2 regions of the Parazoarcus communis genome follow, and region 1 is predicted to be linked to the other one. Evidence: predicted binding sites of a transcription regulator. Region 1 holds the regulator's gene; the other holds the start of a gene.
What was found. The regulator LexA, encoded in region 1, represses DNA repair genes until DNA is damaged. The targets are predictions, from matches to a motif close to ACTGTATNTANATACAGT.
Positions count from the first base shown of each region.

Region 2: CEW83_RS05875 (error-prone DNA polymerase) is a predicted target of LexA. The motif match lies at 1,720-1,737, and genes of this name have one in related genera.

Region 1 is NZ_CP022187.1:1,514,280-1,524,367, reverse strand. It holds gene CEW83_RS06920 (DUF748 domain-containing protein) at 1-3,562, shown strand, start outside; gene CEW83_RS06915 (4a-hydroxytetrahydrobiopterin dehydratase) at 3,577-3,870, shown strand; gene CEW83_RS06910 (Y-family DNA polymerase) at 3,900-5,354, opposite strand; gene imuA (translesion DNA synthesis-associated protein ImuA) at 5,373-6,002, opposite strand; gene lexA (transcriptional repressor LexA) at 6,214-6,822, opposite strand; gene CEW83_RS06895 (peroxiredoxin) at 7,079-7,549, shown strand; gene CEW83_RS06890 (FKBP-type peptidyl-prolyl cis-trans isomerase) at 7,551-8,036, shown strand; gene CEW83_RS06885 (dipeptide ABC transporter ATP-binding protein) at 8,097-10,088, shown strand, end outside.
Region 2 is NZ_CP022187.1:1,271,912-1,281,999, reverse strand. It holds gene CEW83_RS05875 (error-prone DNA polymerase) at 1-1,713, opposite strand, end outside; gene CEW83_RS05870 (2-hydroxyacid dehydrogenase) at 1,821-2,783, opposite strand; gene CEW83_RS05865 (M61 family metallopeptidase) at 3,569-5,371, shown strand; gene CEW83_RS05860 (hypothetical protein) at 5,468-6,019, opposite strand; gene CEW83_RS05855 (O-acetylhomoserine aminocarboxypropyltransferase/cysteine synthase family protein) at 6,132-7,403, opposite strand; gene parA (ParA family partition ATPase) at 7,604-8,269, shown strand; gene CEW83_RS21610 (hypothetical protein) at 8,266-9,240, shown strand; gene pabB (aminodeoxychorismate synthase component I) at 9,286-10,088, opposite strand, start outside.

The DNA.
Region 1 (10,088 bases):
GGCCGTGGCCGTGATCGGGTTTGGCGTGGTGCCGCCAGTGGCGCGGCACTATGCAACCAAGATCCTGGGTGAAACACTGGGGCGTGAGGTTTCGATCGACGGTGTCCTGTTCAACCCCTTTACCCTCGCAGCGGAAGTTCGCGGGGCAAGGATCATGGCCGCTGACGGGCAGAAGCCCGACCTGTCCTTCGAGCGTCTCAACCTCAATCTCGAACTCGAATCCATCATCCGCGGCGGTCCGGTGCTGCATGAGCTCTCGGTCGACGGCTTGCAGCTTGCGCTGACACGCCTGCCGGCGGGCAGACACAACTGGTCAGACGTCGTCGAGCGCCTCGGCGAACAGCCCGAGAGCGAGGGGGAGTCGCGCTTCTCGGTGGGCAACATTCAGCTCACCGGCGGGCGCATTTCGGTAGATGACCAGGTCGAAGGTCTGCAGCACGAACTGTCGGACATCAATATCGGCATTCCCTTCGTGTCCAATCTGCCGGTCAAGGTCGATGTGTTCGTCGAGCCGTCGCTGTCGGCCATGCTCAACGGCAAGCCGCTGGGCATCAGTGGGCGCACCAAGCCCTTCACCGAAGAACGGGAGACCGTCGTCGACTTCTCGCTGAAGGACTTTCAGCTGCCCGAGTGGATGCCTTACCTGCCGTTCGATCCGGCTTTCAAGCTGCCTTCGGGGGTGCTCGGTGCCGACATGCAGCTGAGCTTCAGTCAGCCGGTGGATGCTTCACCGGTGGTGGCGCTCAGCGGACAGGTACAGATCGACAAGCTGGAGGTTCAGGACAAGGCGGGTGCGCCGGTGCTGACTGTGGCCGAGTTCGGTATCGAGCTGGCTGACGTACAGCCTATGGTGAACCGCTTCCAGTTCAGCAAATTGCGCCTGATGCAGCCTGAGCTCAATCTCGTTCGCCTCGCCGACGGCGGCATCAACGTGCTGCAGTTGCTGCCCAGGTCTGCGCCGGGCGAACAGGCGACGTCCGCCAAGGCGTCTGCAAAGACACCCGCGAACGGGGCAAGGAAGGCCGCGGAGGCCGGTGCTGAAAAAACCGTGGCCGCCGCGCAGGATGGTGCCAGGCCCGCTGCGCCGGCACCGCTCGATTTCCTGCTGGCGTCGGCGCGAATTCGTGATGGCGTGGTCCGCTTCGAGGATCGCAGCGTACCGGGACCCTTCCGCACCCGGATCGAGGCAATCAACCTCGACCTGCGTGACCTGTCGACCATCGGAGACATGCCGGCGGAGATCCGCCTGGACTATGTCAGTGACGCCGGCGAGAAGCTCAGCCACCAGGACAGCCTGCGGCTCGAGCCTTTCGAGCTGGATGGCAACCTGATCGTCGAACAGCTGCAGCCTGCCCGCTATGGTCCCTATCTGGCCGCGGCGATGCCTGGCGGCGAGATCCGTGGCGGCCGTCTCGACGGCTCGATACGTTACAAGCTTGCCCTCAAGGGCGGTGAGCCACAGATCGAAGTCAACGCCGAAACCCTGAACCTGAAGGATTTCGTGCTCGGTCTGAAAGGCGACAAGGGCGCTGCACTGAAGCTGCCGCAAGTGAACGTGAGCAATGCCCAGGTACTGGTGGCCGAACGCAAGGTCGTCGTAGGCGAGTTCGGGGTGAAGGGTGCGGCAGTGTCGACCGTTCGTCAGCGCAATGGCGACTTCGACCTGATGGCGCTGGCAGGCAAGGCCGCGCCGGCGAAACCTGCGGCCAAGGGGGAGGCGCCATGGTCGGTCACGGTCAGGAAGCTCGCGCTCGAGGACGCATCGCTGCGGGTTGATGACCGCAGTGCGGGCAAGCCCGTGGTGCTTGAGGCCGAGGGCATCGCGCTCAAGGTGGAAAACTTTTCCACTGACAAGGGGGCTGAACTCAAGCTCGACCTGAAGAGCCGGATCAACAAGCGCGGCAAGCTGGGCGTGTCGGGGACGGCGGTACTCGATCCGCTGAAGACGTCGATGGCACTTGACCTCGACAACGTCGATCTGCTGCCCCTGCAGCCGTATGTGCTGGAAGAAACCAAGATCGCCATTTCGCGCGGAAGTCTGTACGCGAAGGCGAAGCTTGCGCTGGAGTCAGCGCGTGACGGCATCAAGGGGCGGCTGACTGGCGATGTCGGCGTCGCCAACTTTTCCTCGATCGATCGCCTGAATGCGACCGATTTCGTGCGCTGGGGCAGCCTGAGCCTGAACGACATCGATATGCGCCTGGCGCCGTTTGCGCTCGAGGTGCGCGACATCGCGCTCAACGACTTCTATACCCGCCTGATCCTGAGCGACCAGGGCAAGCTCAACCTGCGCGAGATTCAGGCCGGAACCGAGGAGGCCGAGGCCGAGCGGCAGAAAGCCGAAGCAGCACTTGCCGACGGCAAGGCGCAGGCCGACATGCCGCCGATCAAGATCGGCCGGATCCGGGTCAAGGGTGGCAACATCGCCTTCAGCGACCGTTTCGTGCGCCCCAACTACGACGCCAACCTGACCGGGATGGCGGGGGAGTTGTCCGGACTGTCTTCGGACCCGACCACGATTGCCAAGCTGACGCTGGACGGCAGGGTCGACAATTCGGCGCCGGTATCGATCAACGGCGAGTTCAACCCCTTTCGGCAGGATCAGTACCTGAACATCGGTGCCTCGGTGAAGGATTTCGAGCTGACCGGTTTGTCGAGCTACTCGGGCAAGTATGTCGGCTACGGCATTCAGCGCGGCAAGTTGTCGGCAGAACTCACGTACAGGATCGAGGAGCGCAAGCTCACGGCGGGAAACCAGATCTTCCTCGACCAGCTCACCTTCGGCGAGGCCGTCGACAGTCCGGATGCGGTCAACCTGCCGGTGCAGCTGGCCGTGTCGCTGCTCAAGGACAGTCGCGGTCAGATCAATCTTGATCTGCCGGTGAGCGGCACCATGGACGACCCCGAGTTCAGCGTGTTCGGACTGGTGGTGAAGGCGCTCTTCAATCTGGTGGGCAAGGCGATCACCTCGCCCTTCGCGCTGCTCGGGTCCGTGCTTGGAGGGGGCGAGGAGCTGTCCCAGGTCGAGTTCGACTCCGGTGTGTCACGTCCGGGTGAGGCGCAGCAGAAAAAGCTGGCGACGCTCGCCAAGGTGCTGGTCGATCGGGCCGGCTTGCGGCTCGACATCACCGGCTTTGCCGATCCTGCGAGCGACCCCGAGGGCATTCGCCGCGCAAAGCTGCTTGATCAGGTGCGTGCGGTCAAGCTCAAGGCGATGGTCAAGAGCGGACAGTCTGCGCCTTCGCTGCAGAATATCGAGATTGCTGAGGACGAGTACGCCGCCTTGCTCGAAGAGGTCTATGACGACACCGAGATCGAGAAGCCGCGCAACTTCCTCGGTGTCGCCAAGAGTCTGCCGGTTGCCGAGATGGAGGCGCTGCTGTTGCCGACGATGACGGTGGGCGACGAGGACCTCAGGTTGCTTGCGCAGCAGCGTGCGCAGAATGTGCGCGAGTGGCTGGTGACGACGGGCAAGGTGCCGCCCGAGCGCGTTTTCATGGTCAAGCCCACAGCGGCAAAGGCCGAGGCTGGCGGAAGACTGGTGGTGTTTTCCTTGCGTTGAAGCGGGAGGGCAGGATGAAACTCAGCGATGCGGAACGAACCGCCGCTCTGGCCGGCTTGCCCGGCTGGAAGATGGTGGATGGGCGGGATGCGATCGAGCGCGAATTCAGGTTTGCGGATTTCAATGCGGCTTTCGGTTTCATGAGCCGGGCGGCGTTGCAGGCCGAAAAGCTGGATCACCATCCGGAGTGGTCCAATGTCTATAACCGTGTGCATGTCGTGCTCAGCACGCATGACGCAGGCGGACTTACTGCAAAGGATGTGGCGCTGGCAGGGTTCATGAACGGACTGCTCCCGCCTGCCTCCTGATGCATGGGGGCTCTGCAGGGCGTTGAGGCTCAGCCGAAGTAGCCCTGCAGGTACCAGTCGTGTGGCGGGTCCAGTTCGCGGAATACCCACCACAAGCCTTCGTCGGCCGTTTGCGCGAGGTAGTAATCGCGACGGATGTCATGCCCGTCCCACCACCCCTGTTCGATGCGCTCCGGCCCTCGCAGCAGGTAAAGCTTGCGCGGTGCATCGATCCGGCGCGGCCTGGTCAGCAGCCAGAGCGGCCGGGTGGCGCCGGCAGGCGTGTCTGCATTTCGAGCCGGGCGGGGTGAGATCGTGCCCAATGCGGTGCTGCGCCAGGCGCACTCGGGGCGGCGGTCCGGAACGATGCTCAGCTGCCTCACACAGTCTTCTCCCAGCCGTGCCCGCAGGCGGTCCAGCAGCAGCAAGGCGTTTTCACGTTCGGTCGCAGGGTCGCCGAAGAGGTCGTCCGAGCGGGCGGCCAGCGCACGTGGTGCGTCGGTGCTCAGCGTCATGCCTTCCACCGCCGATGGCAGTTCGAGTACCGCCAGCCGTTCGCGCGCGAGCAGGTTGAGCCTGGCTTCGTCGCGACTCGGCATGCCGGTGAGGATGTCGAGCACGGTGTCCTCGCCGCGTTCGTGCTGCAGGCTCAGGCGGCAGTGGTCGATGCCGGTGTGTCGTGCGGCGAGCCAGCTCGGCAGGCCGGCAAACAGGCGCCGGGCGGCGAACATCAGGGGCTCGGTATTGACGGTTGCCGCGGGCAGGCTGAGCTGGGCCGTGTAGCGCTCGGGCGGGATGAACGCCGGGCGCAGGTCGTGGCATTCGCCGTAGGCACGGGCAAGGGTTTCGCTGACCGCCTGCGCCTGACGACGGGCGAGGCCTGCTGCGGGAAGCGCACGGACTTCACCCAGGGTACGCAGGCCGAGGTCATGGAGCAGATCGAAGCTGCTCGTGCTGATCGCGCCGTCGTCGGCAAGCAGTTCCAGCGGCAAGGCATCGAGGCGGGCGTGCCAGTCCGGTGCAGGTGTGACGACAGACTGCGGATCATGATGTGCATGGCGCGCGAACCAGCGTGCTGCCAGCGGTGTGGGTGCGCCCGCGCTGCAGGCATCGAGTCCCTGCTGCTGCAGTCCGTCTAGCAAGGCGGCTTCGAGGGCGTCGAGTCCGCCGAACAGGCGCAGGCTGGAGGCGACCTCCAGCAGGATGCAGTCGGGTGGGTCGAGGCAGACGCGGGAGGCAAACGCACCCGACCAGGCCGCCAGCTCCTTCAGCAGGGCGGCTTCACGCTCAGGAGTGCGTGGCACCAGGCGCAGCGTCGGCAGCATCGCGAGCGCGCCGGCGACGCCCTGGCCGGGCTGTATGCCCTGTGCGCGGGCGTCAGGCGTGGCGGCGATGACCTGAGCGCTGGGCCTGTTCTCGGTAATGGCGAGCAGGCCGGAGGCTGCCAGGCCGCGAATGTGGACCTGCAGGGGCAATTCGGGAAGGATCAGGGCCAGCCACAGCACGTCGGGATGCCTGCGGAGTCAAGGCCGGTCGCCGTGCAGCGGCAGCACAACGGGGGCGTGTGCGAGCGGGCCCTTGCGCTTGAGCAGGTCGATGCGCAAGGCACCCTGCTGGGCCGAGAGTGCCAGCCGCAGCGGCGCCGGTGAGGGCTGGCGTGCGGTGGCCAGTGCGCGGAACAGGAAGAGCGGGGTCGAGCCTTGTTCGGCCGCCAGTTGCAGGCGACGCAGGCCGGCGCTGTCGATCTGCGGCAGCCACGCCAGCACGACATGGCAGCTGGCCGAGCCAAGGGCCTGGCGGGCGGCCCAGACGGCTTCTCCGGCGGTGGCCGGGGTCAGCAGCAGCAGCGATCCAAGATCGACGCCGGCAGCATGGAGTGCCGGGGCATAAGGCATTTGTGGCGGGGCAATCCAGACCTGCCAGCGCGCCGGTCCGGATTGGCGCAGCAACGGCATCAGCAGCGAAAGCTCACCTACACCGCGCTGGTCTGCCAGCAGTTCGGTCATCGCGGCGCCCGGCCAGCCGCCGCCGGGCAGCTCTGCATCAAGCGCGGCATGGCCTGTCGGCAGTACCGGGCCGCCCTGATGTGCGAGTTGCCGTCCCTGCCAGACCAGTCCGGCAGGAAGCGTGGCGAGTGCGGTGTGAGTCGGCATGGCGGCAGCGTGTGCTCAGGTCGATGTCGGTCGGTGGGGCGTGCGGCGCGCGTCCGTGGAATGAATAAGCATGTGCTCCGGAAGCCTCTGGCGGATAGCGGCAGACGCCGGGTGGCACAAACCGGACGGCTTGCTGTCCGGGCAGAACGCCCCCGGCATAACGGCGTTTTCAGGGGCGGGCTGCAGCGTTGCGGGCAGCGCGTCCCGGTGCTCAGTTGTCCTTGCGGATCAGGCCGACCATGATGCCTTCGATCACAAGTTGCGATCGTTGCGGGTCGACCACGATCGGTTCAAAGTCGGGGTTTGCCGGCAGCAATTCCACGGTACGGCCTTTGCGCTGCAAGGTCTTGACCGTGACCTCGTCGTCGATGCGGGCCACCACGATCTGGCCGTTGCGCGCCTCGCCGGCCCGATGAACCGCAATCAGGTCGCCATCGAGAATGCCGGCGTCGCGCATGCTCATGCCGCGCACCCGCAGCAGGTAGTCGGCGCGGGGGGAGAACAGCGTCGGGTCGAGCTGGAAACGTTTTTCGACATGCTCTGCGGCGAGGATCGGGCTGCCGGCCGCAACCCGGCCGATCAGCGGCAGGCCCAGCGCCTGCGCCAGCCGGATGCCGCGGGCGCGTCCTTCCTCGAGCAAGATTGCGCCCTTTGCTGCCAGTGCGCGCAGATGAGTTTCTGCCGCATTGGGAGAGCGGAAACCGAAAGCCGTACACACTTCGAGACGGGTGGGGGGGCGGCCCTCGCTCTCCACCGTCTGGCGGATGAAATCGAGTATTTCCTGCTGGCGTGCAGTCAGGTGTTCGCTGCGGGTGCTCATGGCCATCTCCTGATTGTTGCTGTAATTTTAAACAGTAAAGTGCGGTGTGCAAATCTTTATCAGCAAACGGCGAATGACGCACTGCGTCTTGAGCATGATGCAGGACTGGGCTATTGATGACTCAGGTACGTATTTCCGTCACCTGGCCGTGCCAAAACCAGAAAGGAGCGACATCATGTTTGTTGAGCCCCGATCACAGTCCGGTAGAGTTCGCACCGCCACTCCGCTAGAATCCGCTGAACGTCAGGGAGAATTCATGCTTCAGAGCGGAGACACTGCCCCCGCTTTCACCTTGCCGGACGCGGATATGGAGACTTTCGACCTCCTGTCCACGCGCGGCAGGCAGCGTGTGATTCTCTATTTTTACCCGCGTGACAACACTCCGGGGTGCACGCTTCAGGCGGCCGACTTCAGTGACCATGAAGACGAATTCGCCCGTTGCGACTGCATCATCGTGGGTGTCAGTCCCGACGACGCCCTGACGCATGCCGAGTTTCGCGATCAGCACGGACTGTCCGTCCGGCTGCTCTCCGATACCGATGCCGAGGTCGCGCGTCTTTACGATGTGTGGCAGGCCAGGGAAGTCGACGGGGTAAAGAAGATGGGCGTGGCGCGGACAACCTTCGTCATCGACAAACAGGGTGTCATCCGTCACGTGCTCCGTGATGTCACGCCCCGCGGCCATGTGGCTGCGGTTCTAAAATTGGTCAAGGAACTGGATACATAGCATGCAAACGGAAATTGCAAAGAACAGCGTCGTCACCCTCAAGTACACCGTGACCGACCCGGACGGTGCGGTGATCGACGATGGTCAGCATCCGCTGGTTTATCTCCATGGTGGTTACGACGGCATCTTCCCGACGCTGGAAGAAGCCCTGCACGGCAAGAAGGTAGGCGAGAACTTCAAGATCAAGCTGCAACCCGAAGACGCTTTCGGTGACTACGACGAAGAACTGGTGCTGGTGGAAGATGCAAAGCTCTTCCCGGACAACATCGAAGTCGGCATGTCCTTCGAGCGCGTGAGCGAAGACGGCGAGGAAGAAATCATCTACCGCATTACCGACATTGCCGAAGGCAAGGTGGTGGTCGATGGCAACCATCCGCTGGCCGGCGTGGCGCTGATCTTCGACGTGACGGTGGCCGAAGTGCGTGCCGGTACTGAAGAAGAGATTGGCCATGGACACGTCCATGGTGCTGGCGGACATCATCACTGATCGTCTGACGGGCCGCGGTAGCGGCCCTTTTCATATCTGCTTCCGGATGGCCCCCCCTGAATGAGTGGCACGACGCCCGATGTATCCGTCCCGGGCGCGGCGCCCCTGCTCGACGTGCGCGCGCTCAAGGTGGCCATTCGTGCCGCCGGCGGAGATGTCCGTCCGGTTGACGGCATCAGCTTCTCGATAGCCGCAGGCGAGACCTTTGCCCTGCTCGGTGAATCCGGCTGCGGCAAGTCGATGACGGCGCTTGCGATCAGCCGCCTTCTGCCCGACGCCGCCAGAGTCGACGGGGGCGAGCTCGGTCTGGCCGGCGACGACCTGCTGCGGCTGCCCGAAACGCGGATGCGTTCGGTACGCGGCGGGCGTATCGGCATGATCTTCCAGGAGCCCGCCACCAGTCTCAATCCGGTCATGACGATCGGCGACCAGATCGGCGAAGCCCTGCAACTGCATCGCAAGCTGCGCGGCGCCGAGGCCCGTGCCGAGGCCCGGCTGCTGCTCGAATCCGTGGGGATTCCCGGTGCCGATGCCCGGCTCGACGACTACCCCTTCCAGTTCTCCGGCGGCATGAAGCAGCGGGTGATGATTGCGATGGCGCTGGCCGGTCGCCCCGAACTGCTGATCGCCGATGAGCCGACGACTGCGCTCGATGTGACCATCCAGGCTCAGGTGCTCGATCTGCTGGCGGGGCTGCAGGCAGAACGCGGCATGGCCATGCTGCTGATCACGCACGATCTCGGCGTGGTGGCGCGGATGGCCCACAGGGTAGGGGTGATGTACGCCGGCGAGCTGGTTGAGACCGGTCCGCGCCAGGCCTTTTTCAACACGCCACTCCACCCCTATGCACGCAAGCTGTTCGCGGCGCTGCCCGACGGTGCGCGCCGCGGCACCATGCTCGATGCGCCGGTTGGAAGCGTGCCTGCGCTGGATCAGGATTTCGTCGGTTGCCGCTTCGCCGATCGCTGCCCGCAGGCGTTTGACCGCTGCGACGACGAATCGCCTGGCTGGCAGCAGATCGGCGCGCAGACCGTGCGCTGCCATCTTTACGACGGCGTCAGCGTGCCGCGACCCCTGCACCGGGCGGAGGCCGGCGATGTCACGTCGGCAAGCAGAAGCGAGGGGACGCCGCTGATCGAGGTGCGCGACCTCGAAGTCCATTTTCCGGTGCGCAAGGGGCTGTTTCGCAGCGTCGTCGGGCAGGTGCGGGCCGTCGACGGTGTCAGCCTGGCCCTGAGTGCCGGGCGCACGCTGGCCCTGGTTGGAGAGTCCGGCTGTGGCAAGACCACCGTGGGCAAGGCCATCCTGCAGTTGAACCAGAGCACGGGCGGCGCGGTTTTCTACAACGGCGAGCGTCAGACCGGCCTCTCGCGCGACGCCTTGATGCCGATGCGACGCGGCGTGCAGATGGTGTTTCAGGACCCGTTCGCATCGCTCAACCCGCGCCTCCGGATCGGTGAAATCATCGAGGAGGGCATGCTCAGCCTCGGTGTGGCGGGCGATGCCGCATCACGGCGCAAGACGGTCGATGCCCTGCTGGATCGTATCGGGCTGTCACCCTCCATGCGCTGGCGTTATCCGCACGAGTTCTCCGGCGGTCAGCGCCAGCGCATTGCGATTGCGCGGGCGCTGGCCGTGTCGCCGAAGGTGATTGTCTGCGACGAGCCGACCAGCGCGCTCGATGTCTCGGTGCAGGCACAGTTGCTGAACCTGATGCGCGAGCTGCAGCAGGAGCTCGGGCTGGCCTATCTGTTCATCACCCACAACCTCGCTGTGGTCGAGTATCTGGCCGACGAGGTGGCGGTGATGTATCTCGGTCGCATCGTCGAGCACGGCCCGGCGGCGCGCGTACTCGGCGCACCGGCACATCCTTACACCCGTGCCCTGCTTGCGGCGGTGCCGAAGGTCAGCGCCGGTGCGGACGCTCACCAGCCGGCAATGACGGTCTCCGCCGACTTGCCCTCGCCTCTGGATCCGCCTGCAGGTTGCCATTTTCATCCACGCTGCCCGCTTGCCAGCGACATCTGTCGTGCAGCCTATCCGGCCGAGCAG
Region 2 (10,088 bases), 240 kb from region 1:
GGCCAGGCTGAGCGGGGTGCCACGCCACGCCGATACCATGTCGAGCGCACGGCGCAGTGCGGAGAGCATGCCGAGCGCGAGCACGTCGACCTTGAGCAGGCCGAGGGTGTCGAGGTCGTCCTTGTCCCACTGCAGCACGGTGCGGTCGGGCATGGCGGCGTTTTCGATCGGGACCAGCTCATCGAGCCGGCCGCGCGCAATCACGAAGCCGCCGACGTGCTGCGACAGGTGGCGCGGAAAGCCGATCAGGGCGTGGGTGAGCGACAGGAGCTGGATGAGCTGCGGGCTGTCGGGATCGAAACCGGCCTCGCGCACCCGCTCGGGAATGATCTGTCCGTCGTCGAACCAGTAGCGGTCGCGGGTCAGGCGCTCGATCTGTGCGGCCTCGAAACCCAGCGCCCGACCCACATCGCGCAGTGCGCTGCGCGAGCGGTAGCTGATGACGGTGCCGGCCAGCGCGGCACGCTCACGGCCGTACTTGCGATAGATGTACTGGATGACCTCTTCGCGGCGCGAGTGCTCGAAGTCGACGTCGATGTCGGGCGGTTCCTGGCGCTCGCGCGAGATGAAGCGTTCGACCAGCATGATGCCGAGCGAAGGGTCGACTTCGGTAATGCCCAGCGCCCAGCACACCACCGAGTTGGCCGCGGAGCCGCGCCCCTGGCACAGGATGCCTGCACTGCGGGCAAAGCGGACGATGTCGTGCACGGTGAGGAAATACGCCTCATAGGCGAGTTCGCCGATCAGGGCGAGTTCGGTCTCGATCTGGTGACGAACCCTGGCGGGCGCCGGGTCGTCGTCCCCAGCGGCTGCGCAGGCAAGGGCGTCGTCGGCGGACTCAGCCTTGCGGTAGCGCCAGCGCAGCCCCGCTTCGACCAGCTTGCGCAGCCAGGAGGCGGGCGTTTCGGTCGCAGGGACGAGCTCTTCCGGATACTCGTAGCGCAATTCGTCGAGCGTGAAGTTGCAGCGTTCGGCGAGTACCAGGGTTTCGGCCAGCAGATCGGGTGGAAAGCGGCGCCCGAGCACTTCACGTGCCTGCAACCGGCGCTCGGCATTGGCGGCGAGCGCAAGCCCGGCATCGGCCACGGTGGTGAGCAGGCGCGTCGCAGTGAGTACATCGGCCAGCGGGCGGCGGCTGGCGTCGTGCATCAGCGCGCCGGTGCTGGCGATGAGGCGCAGGCCGGTGCGTGCGCCGATCAGGCGCAGTTGCGTCAGACGGGCGGCGTCGCGGCCGTCGAGCGTCTGCATGAAGGCCATCCAGGCTGCACCGGGAAACCACCTGGCGAGCCAGTGGGCGGCGGCCTCGGTGCTTTCGTCGGGCAGGTCGGGTGACAGCAGCACGGCCAGGCAATCGTCCAGCCCGTGTTCGAGATCGCTGCGCAGCAGCCGGTAATGCCCCTTGTCGGCGGCGCGGCGGCCGCGGGTGATCAGCCGCGAGAGCTGACCGTATCCCTTGCGCGTGCAGGCCAGGAGCACCAGTGCCGGGCCATCCTCGAGCCGGATCTCGCTGCCGATGATGAGCCGCACAGGCAGCGCATGTTCGCGAATGCAGCGATGCGCCCGGACAACCCCCGCCAGCGAACATTCATCGGTGATGGCAAGCGCCTCATAACCGAAGGCCGCCGCCTGCGTGGCCAGCTCTTCGGGGTGCGAAGCGCCACGCTGGAAGCTGAAGTTGGACAGGCAATGGAGTTCGGCAAAGCGCGGGATCATGTGTGGACTGTAAATAAATACAGTCACAACGGCAATCCACATGATTCCGTGTGGCGCGGGCCGCCGGACCCGCGCGTACCATCCTGCTCAGCGAGGCCGTATCCGTCTCACGCAACCCGACGCAGCGCGTTCCCCGACCTGAACGCGTGCGTGTTCTCGACCAGCTGATCGACGATGCGCTGACGTGCCTCGCGGCTGCCCCAGGCGCTGTGTGGCGTGACGATCAGGCGTGGTACGTCGTCGGCCAGCAGGGGGTTGCCAGCGACCGGGGGCTCCTGAATCAGCACATCGGTTGCAGCGCCGCCGAGATGACCGCGACGCAGCGCATCGGCCAGCGCCTGCTCTTCAACCAGTCCGCCACGCGCGGTATTGATCAGGAAGGCGCCGGGTTTCATCAGTGCAAGCTCGCGCGCGCCGATCAGATTGCGTGTTTGCTCGGTGAGCGGGCAGTGCAGCGTGAGCGCATCGACCTCGGGCAGCAAGGCATCCAGGGACAGACGATCCGCCTTCGGCGGACGCCCGGGAAGGTTGCCGACCACCACGCGCATGCCCAGTGCCTCGGCCAGTCGCGTTACTGCGCCACCGAGCTCGCCCTGGCCAAGCACGCCAAGGGTCTTGCCCGCCAGTTCGACAATCGGAAAATCGAGCAGACAGAAATGCTTTGCCTGCTGCCAGTGGCCCGCTTTCACCGCAGCCTGATAATCCGGTAGCCGGGTCGCCAGTGCCAGCAACAGCATCAGCGTGTGTTGCGCAACGGTGGCGGTGCCGTAGCCCTGACAGTTGAACACGGCAATCCCGCGTGCCTTCGCCGCGTCCAGATCCACGTTGTTCAGACCGGTCGCGGAAACCAGCACGAGTTCCAGTTGCGGGCAGGCTGCAAGCATTTCAGCCGTCAGATTGACCTTGTTGACGATCGCGACCTGTGCCCCCTGCAGTCGGCTGATTACCTGCTCAGCCGGGGTGTGCTCGTAGGCCTCAAAGCCAGAAAATGCTTCCCGCAGTGAAGTCAGGTCGAGATCGTTCTGGTCGAGCGGGGTGATGTCCAGGAAGACGGCGTTGAATGGGGGCATCGATCTGTACCTTTGCGAAATTCCGTGCCGGATTATCTGCCAAGCGCGCTGCACCAACAAAGCGCAGGCCGGATGAAGGCGTGCCGGGATGTCAGCGCACGGGTTTCGGAGAGACGACGGGTGTCGCGCAGGCAGGAGTCGATGCCGGCCTTTCTTTGATCAACTGTGTTTATCCACGATCAAGGTGAATGAAGCTGTGGACAAGGTGTGGGGGAGTCCGCAACCGCCTTGAATCAACAGGCTTTTCGAGGCTTGCCTAAAAATGAGGCAGTCCCATGAAATCGTGGTTTCAAGACCTTTCCCGGGCCTTTTCGGCGATTTGTCCACTGTTTTCTGCTGCGGTTTCTACGTAATTTCTGCGCGGCCTGTGGATTGTGTGTTCGATCAGTCCTGTTTATCCCCGTGCGGCGTGGGTGAAGCTGTGGACAAGGTGTGAGGGAAGCCGAAACCTCCTTGAATCGAAAGGGATTTCATCGTCTGCCTAAAAATTAGGCAAGTCCGGGAAAAGCGCCGCTCAGACCTGTTTTCCGGCGAGTTTCGACGTTTGTCCAGTGTTTTTGGTGGCGATTCGCACGAATTTTCCGCGTGGGGTGTGGAAAACAGGTCCGACCCATCGGGTTTATCCCCGGAGGCCGTGGGCGAAGCTGTGGACAAGGTGTGAGGGAGCGTTCAAACACCTTGAAGCAACAGGGCTTTTGCGTGCTGCACAATAAATAGGCAGCTCCTCGCAAAGCGCCTAAAATCGGGACTTCTCCGTTTTCCGGCTGCTGTCGCCCGTCCTGCCCATGACTGCCCCGATCCGCTATTTCATCCGCCCCTCGCGTCCTGAAGCCCATGTGTTCGAGTTGCGCTGCACGGTCAGTGATCCGGACCCCGCAGGCCAGCGTTTCAGCCTGCCGGCCTGGATTCCGGGCAGCTACATGATTCGCGAGTTCGCGCGCCACGTCGTGAGCCTGCGCGCCGAGTCAGGAGGAAAGGCCGCGAAGGTCGAGAAGCTCGACAAGCACACCTGGCTCGTTACCGGGCTGGCTGCCGGAAAGCCGCTGACGGTGTTCTACGAAGTGTATGCATGGGATCTGTCGGTGCGTGCGGCGCATCTTGACCAGACCCACGGCTTCTTCAACGGCACCAGCGTGTTTCTTGCGGTGGAGGGGCGCACCGACCGGCCCTGTCTGGTCGAGATCGAGAGTCCGGAAGGCATGGCCTATCGTGACTGGAAAGTGGCGACCGCGCTGCCGCGCGCGCGTGGCGAAATCGGCGCGGCGCTCGCTTACGGGTTCGGGCTGTACCGGGCGGAGAACTACGACGAACTGGTCGATCACCCGGTCGAGATGGGCACATTCACGCTTGCCGGTTTCGAGGCGGGCGGGGTGCGCCACGACATCGTGCTCACCGGTCGCCACGACTGCGATACCGAGCGCCTTGCAGCCGATCTCGAACGCATCTGTCAGTTCCAGATCGAGCTCTTCGGTGCGCCCCCGCCGATGGACTATTACGTCTTTCTGACGCAGCTGGTCGGCGACGGTTACGGCGGGCTGGAACACCGCGCATCCACCGCGCTGCTGGCCAGCCGGGCAGACCTGCCGTGGAAAGGCATGACCGGTCTGCCCGACGGCTACAAGACCTTCCTTGGCCTGTGCAGCCACGAATACTTCCACACCTGGAACGTCAAGCGCATCAAGCCCGCCGCCTTCGTGCCCTACGACCTGGCGGTCGAAAACTACACCCGGCTGCTGTGGGCCTTCGAGGGCTTCACGTCCTATTACGACGACCTCGTGCTAGTGCGCTCAGGCGTGATCTCGCCGGCCGACTATCTTGGACTGGTGGGCAAGACGGTTTCTGCCGTCCTGCGCGGTCCCGGTCGTCATCGGCAGAGCGTGGCGGAATCCTCGTTCGAGGCCTGGAGCAAGTACTACCGGCAGGACGAAAATTCGCCGAACGCAATCGTCAGCTACTACGCCAAGGGCTCGCTGATCGCACTCGCGCTCGACCTGCAGCTGCGCAGCGAGACCGGCGGCAAGCGTAGCCTGGATGGCGTGATGCGGCTGCTGTGGCAGCGCCATGGACAGACCGGCGTCGGTGTTGCCGAGGACGGCATCTTTGCCATCGTCGAGGAGGTCGGCGGCAAGGATTGTGGCGCACGGCTGGCGCGCTGGCTGCGCAAGGCGGTCGAAGGCACGGACGACCTGCCGCTGGCCCGCCTGCTCAAGCCCTTCGGCGTGGCGTATCAGCCCGAGGCGCCGGGCGCGAAGCCGACGCTCGGCATCAAGCTCGCGGGTGGAAACGGAAAGGGCGAAGCGAAGATTGCGACCGCGTATGACGGCGGCGCGGCTCAGCTCGCCGGGCTGTCGGCGGGGGATGTGCTGCTCGCCGTCGACGGGCTCAAGGTCAGCGCTGCCAACCTCGACAGCATGCTCGAGCGTCATCAGACGGGTGATTCAATCGAAGTCCACGCCTTCCGCCGCGACGAGCTGATGTGCTTCGACGTCGAACTCGCAGCGTCCGCCAGTGACGTGGTCAAACTGGCCGTGGACGAGAAGGCTGCAGCGTCGGTGCGCCGTCTGCGGAAGGGCTGGCTGGGGCACTGAGTCTGGTAAAACGACAGCAAGAATCAAAAGGGCCGGCATCCGTGAGGTCGCCGGCCCAGCTTTGCCGCTGCGGGTGATTGAGCTCCGGAAAGGGGCTTACACCGCGTCCTTCTTCAGCAGCTTGTTGCGCCAGTAGCGCCAGGCCAGCAGGCCGAACAGGGTGCCCATGATGAGCCAGAAACCGATGCCTTCCCAGAACGCGATCGGGTCGGTGGCGAGGAAGTAATCGCGAGGCGGGCGGGTGAAATGGACGCGGCCCTGAACCAGTCCCATGATGACCGAAGCTGCCGCAGCCAGCGCAGGCGCGAACCATACCAGCAGGCCACCGGCAACGATGCCCTTGTCGATCAGCGGCGACGGACGTTGCCGCGGCAGGTAGACGCTCTCCACGCCGTACCAGACGGCAAGCAGAAAACCGCCGCCGGCCACCAGCGGGGTGAGTGCGAGCACGGTACCGAGCACGGTCGCACCGAGCATGAAGGCGCCGCCTTCGAGCTGCATGATCTGCGGCCAGATCATGTCGAGATTGAGGAACAGCCAGGTCGAGGCAGGTGTGGCCAGCAGCGAGAGGAGGAGACAGATGCTGGCACGACGGCGCGCAGCATCGCCGGCAAGTGCGGCATCTCGTGCCTGAGGAATGAGCGACATGACGGAGTGCCCGTGCGAGGGGCGAAACGAAACAATCCGCGAGTCTACTACGGCAGCGCGTAATTTGGCGTCCGGCCGTGCATGAACACGGCCGGACGCACGCTCACTTCAATCAGACTGCGGCGAGCGCCTGTTCGAGATCGGCGATGATGTCGTCGATATGCTCGATGCCGATCGACAGGCGAACCATGTCGGGCGACACGCCGGCCTTGGCCATTTCAGCTGGCGAGAGCTGGCGGTGGGTGGTGGACGCCGGGTGGCATGCGAGCGACTTTGCATCGCCGATGTTGACCAGACGCGTGACCAGCTTGAGCGCGTCCTGGAAACGCCCGCCGCCTTCGAGGCCACCCTGAACGCCGAAGGACAGGATGCCCGAGGCACGCCCGCCCATGTACTTCTGCACCAGGCCATGGTCGGCATGGTCGGGCAGGCCGGCGTAGTTGACCCACGACACCTTGGCGTGTGTCTTCAGGTAGCTCGCGACAGCAAGCGCGTTTTCGCAGATGCGGTCCATGCGCAGCGCAACCGTTTCGATGCCTTGCAGAATCAGGAAGGCGTTGAAGGGCGAGATCGCTGCACCCATGTTGCGCAGCGGGACGACACGGGCGCGCCCGATGTAGGCTGCAGCGCCGAGCGCTTCGGTATAGACCACGCCGTGATAGGACACGTCGGGTTCGTTCAGGCGGCGGAAGCGCGTCTTGTGCTCGGCCCAGGGGAATTTGCCCGAATCCACGATGACGCCGCCGATCGAGGTGCCGTGACCGCCAAGGTACTTGGTGAGCGAATGCACAACGATGTCGGCACCGTGCTCGATCGGGCGGCACAGGTAGGGCGAGGGCACGGTGTTGTCCACGATCAGCGGGATGCCGGCCTTGTGGGCGATCTCGGCGAGGCGCTCGAAGTCGGTGACGTTGCCCAGCGGGTTGCCGACCGATTCGCAGAAAATGGCCTTGGTGCGGTCGTCGATCAGCTTGGCGAAAGCGTCGGGGTCGCGATAGTCGGCAAAGCGCACCTCGATACCGAGTTGCGGAAAGGTGTGCGCGAAGAGATTGTAGGTGCCGCCATACAGCGTTGCCGCCGAAATGATGTTGTCACCGGCTTCGGCAATGGTCTGGATCGCGTAGGCAATCGCCGACATGCCGGAGGCAACCGCCAAGCCCGCAATGCCGCCTTCCATTTCTGCGACGCGCTGTTCCAGCACGGCGGTGGTAGGGTTCATGATGCGGGTGTAAATGTTGCCGGCCACCTTCAGATCGAACAGGTCGGCACCATGCTGGGTGTCGTCGAAAGCGTAGGAGGTTGTCTGGTAAATCGGTACTGCGACCGCCTTGGTGGTCGGATCGGGAGAGTAGCCACCGTGTACGGCGATTGTTTCGAGTTTCATTCTTAGGGTCCCCTCTGAAAGTGTCGGAGGAGTATATCCAGAGCGCGAGAGATATCGAAATAGCTTGAAACGATGAAAGGGGCGCCGCGCTTGTCACGAGTCGGGTCCGAGTGGACAATAATAAAGTATTACTTGATGCGGGTCGGAAATGCAGCAGACATGTGTCTGCATCCGCATTGGGCAACAGAGGAGATGCAACAATGAAACAGTGCAGCGTCATTGCCCTGTTATCGCAAAAAGGCGGCGTCGGAAAAACGACCGTCGCCATGCAGTTGGCAGAGGGGCTCGCAGGCGCGGGTTACCGGATCTCGGTGTGCGATCTCGATCCACAGGAGAGCGCGGCGCGATGGGCTGCCGCGGCGAATCCGGCCGACCCCTTTCCGGCATCGGTGATGAGCATGCAGGGCGATCTGGCCTCACTCGAAACGCAGGTTGGCAATGTCGGCTGCCGTTCGGACATGCTGCTGCTGGATTGCCCGCCATCCATCGAACACGCGCATACGCTCGCCGCGCTCGAGCTGGCCGACGTCATCCTGATTCCTGTTGTGCCCAGCCCGACCGACTTGTGGTCGACGCGTGCGGTCGAGCGCCTGGTGGTTGCAACCATGGCGCGCCGTCCGGGCTTGCGCGCGGCCTTGCTGCCGAACCGGGTGCAGCGCACTGCACTGGCAGGAGACGTGCTCGAAGTGCTTGGCGAATTCACCTTGCCCGTGGTGGCTGCGAGCCTGGCCCAGCGCAATGCCTACGCCCAGAGCGCAGTCGAAGGCGGGTCGGTATATCGGCTGGGGCGCAGTGCCGGGCAGGCCCGTGATGAAGTGGACCGTCTCGTAGCGGCGGTCCTTGAACTGACAGGAGAAACAAGATGACCACACGCAACAAGACGCAATCGGCACTGCGTGCCACGCTCAAGCAGGAAGACGCCTCGGTTGCCGGACGCTTGCCCGAAGTGGCCGCGGTCGCGGCGACGGCGACCAGGTCCGCTCAGGCTGAGAAGCCTGCCGCGAAGCCCGCGGCAAAGCCCGTGACGCCGCGGGCCCCGCGTGCGCGCAAGCCCGTGACAGCAAAGCCTGCGCCGGCAGCGCCGGTCGAGGCGAAACCGGTCGCGGCTGCCGAGCCGGTGCCGGCTCCCGCGTCTGCTGCTGCTGCGGCTGCACCCGCTGCGACGGCGACTTCCAAGGCCCCGGCCCGACGTCGTGCAAGCGCAGCGAAGAAGCCTGCGCCGGCCAAGCCTGCCGCGGTCGCGAAGCCCGCTGCAGAAAAGGCGCCTGCAAAGCCCAAGGCCGAAGCCGGGGCGAAAGCAGCGGCCAAGCCGGCAGCAACCAAACCGGCAGCGGCCAAACCGGCGGCGGCCAAACCGGCGGCGGCCAAACCGGCAGCGGCCAAACCGGCAGCGGCCAAACCGGTAGCAGCTAAACCGGTAGCAGCTAAACCGGCAGCAGCTAAGCCGGCAGAAGCAAAGCCCAAGGCGGCCAAGGTCAAGTCCGCTGGAACAGCGGTGGCGAGGGTGGCGCCTGCGAAAGCCGTGGCCGGCACGTCCGGCGGTGCGAAGAAGTCGGTCGCCGGCCCCGCAGTCATCAAGCTCCCGGCTGCGAGCGTCGAGTCGAAAAAGGAAAAGGCGGGCAAGGTGGTGCGGGATTCGTTCTCGATGCCCAAGAGCGAGCAGGCTGCGCTCAAGAAGATACGTACCGCGCTGGCACGTGCCGGACGGCTGGCAACGAAGTCCGAAGTGCTGCGTGCCGGTCTCAAACTGCTGGGCGAGCGTTCGGCAAAAGAGCTGGTCGCGGTGCTCGATTCCCTGCCTGTCGTGACCAAGGGCAAGAGCAAGAGCAAGAAGTAAGGTCTGCCCGGGGCTGCTCGCTGGGGCAGCTCCGGACCTCCCGGCTCAAGCCGGTGGTGCCAGCGTCACCCGCTGCAATCCACGCAGGGCGTTGCCGACGTAGATTGCGCGGGCGCTGCGCAAGTCGTCCATCAACAGCGTGCGTTCGATGGCGCGCCCGTCTTCTAGCAGCTGCCGTCGCAGCACGCCGTCCAGTACGCCCGCCGACAATGGCGGCGTGTGCAGAATCCCGTCGCCGGTGTCGATGAAGACCGTGCTGCGTGCGCCCTCGGTTACTTCGTTTCTTTCGTTCAGGAATACCGCGTCGAAATACCCGCGGCCCAGTACGTCGTGCAGTGCGTGATCATAGGTCTCGCGCGCCGTCGTCTTGTACCTCAGCAGCATGTCCGTGCTGTCGACCCGTTCGGGCCATTGCACGATTTCCGGTGGCGTATCGGGCGGTGCATCCAGTACCTGACCGGCGATCACGAGACGTCCTGCGTACGAGAGCTCCAGTCGGACCCGGTGAATGCCGGGCGTCAGCGTGCGTCCATGGGCCAGCAGGGCCGATCGCAGCGCACCGATGTCGCAGTTGTGGCCGAAATGCCGCGATGAGCGCAGCAGTCGGGACAGGTGCGCCTCGAGAAGGGGAAAGGTGGGTTCGGCGCCCACTTCGCAGCGCAGGGTCTCGATGAGGCCGAACGGTGCGCCGAGGGCAGTCAGGAAGCGCCCTTTCAGCAGGCATTCTTCCCATTCGGACTCAGCGTCCGAGTCCGCCACCACGCCGCTCCCGAGGTTCAGCCGGAAGCGGCCGTCGGGTTGCACGTTCAGGGTCCGGATCGGCACGTTGAAGCTGAAGTCGCCATCGG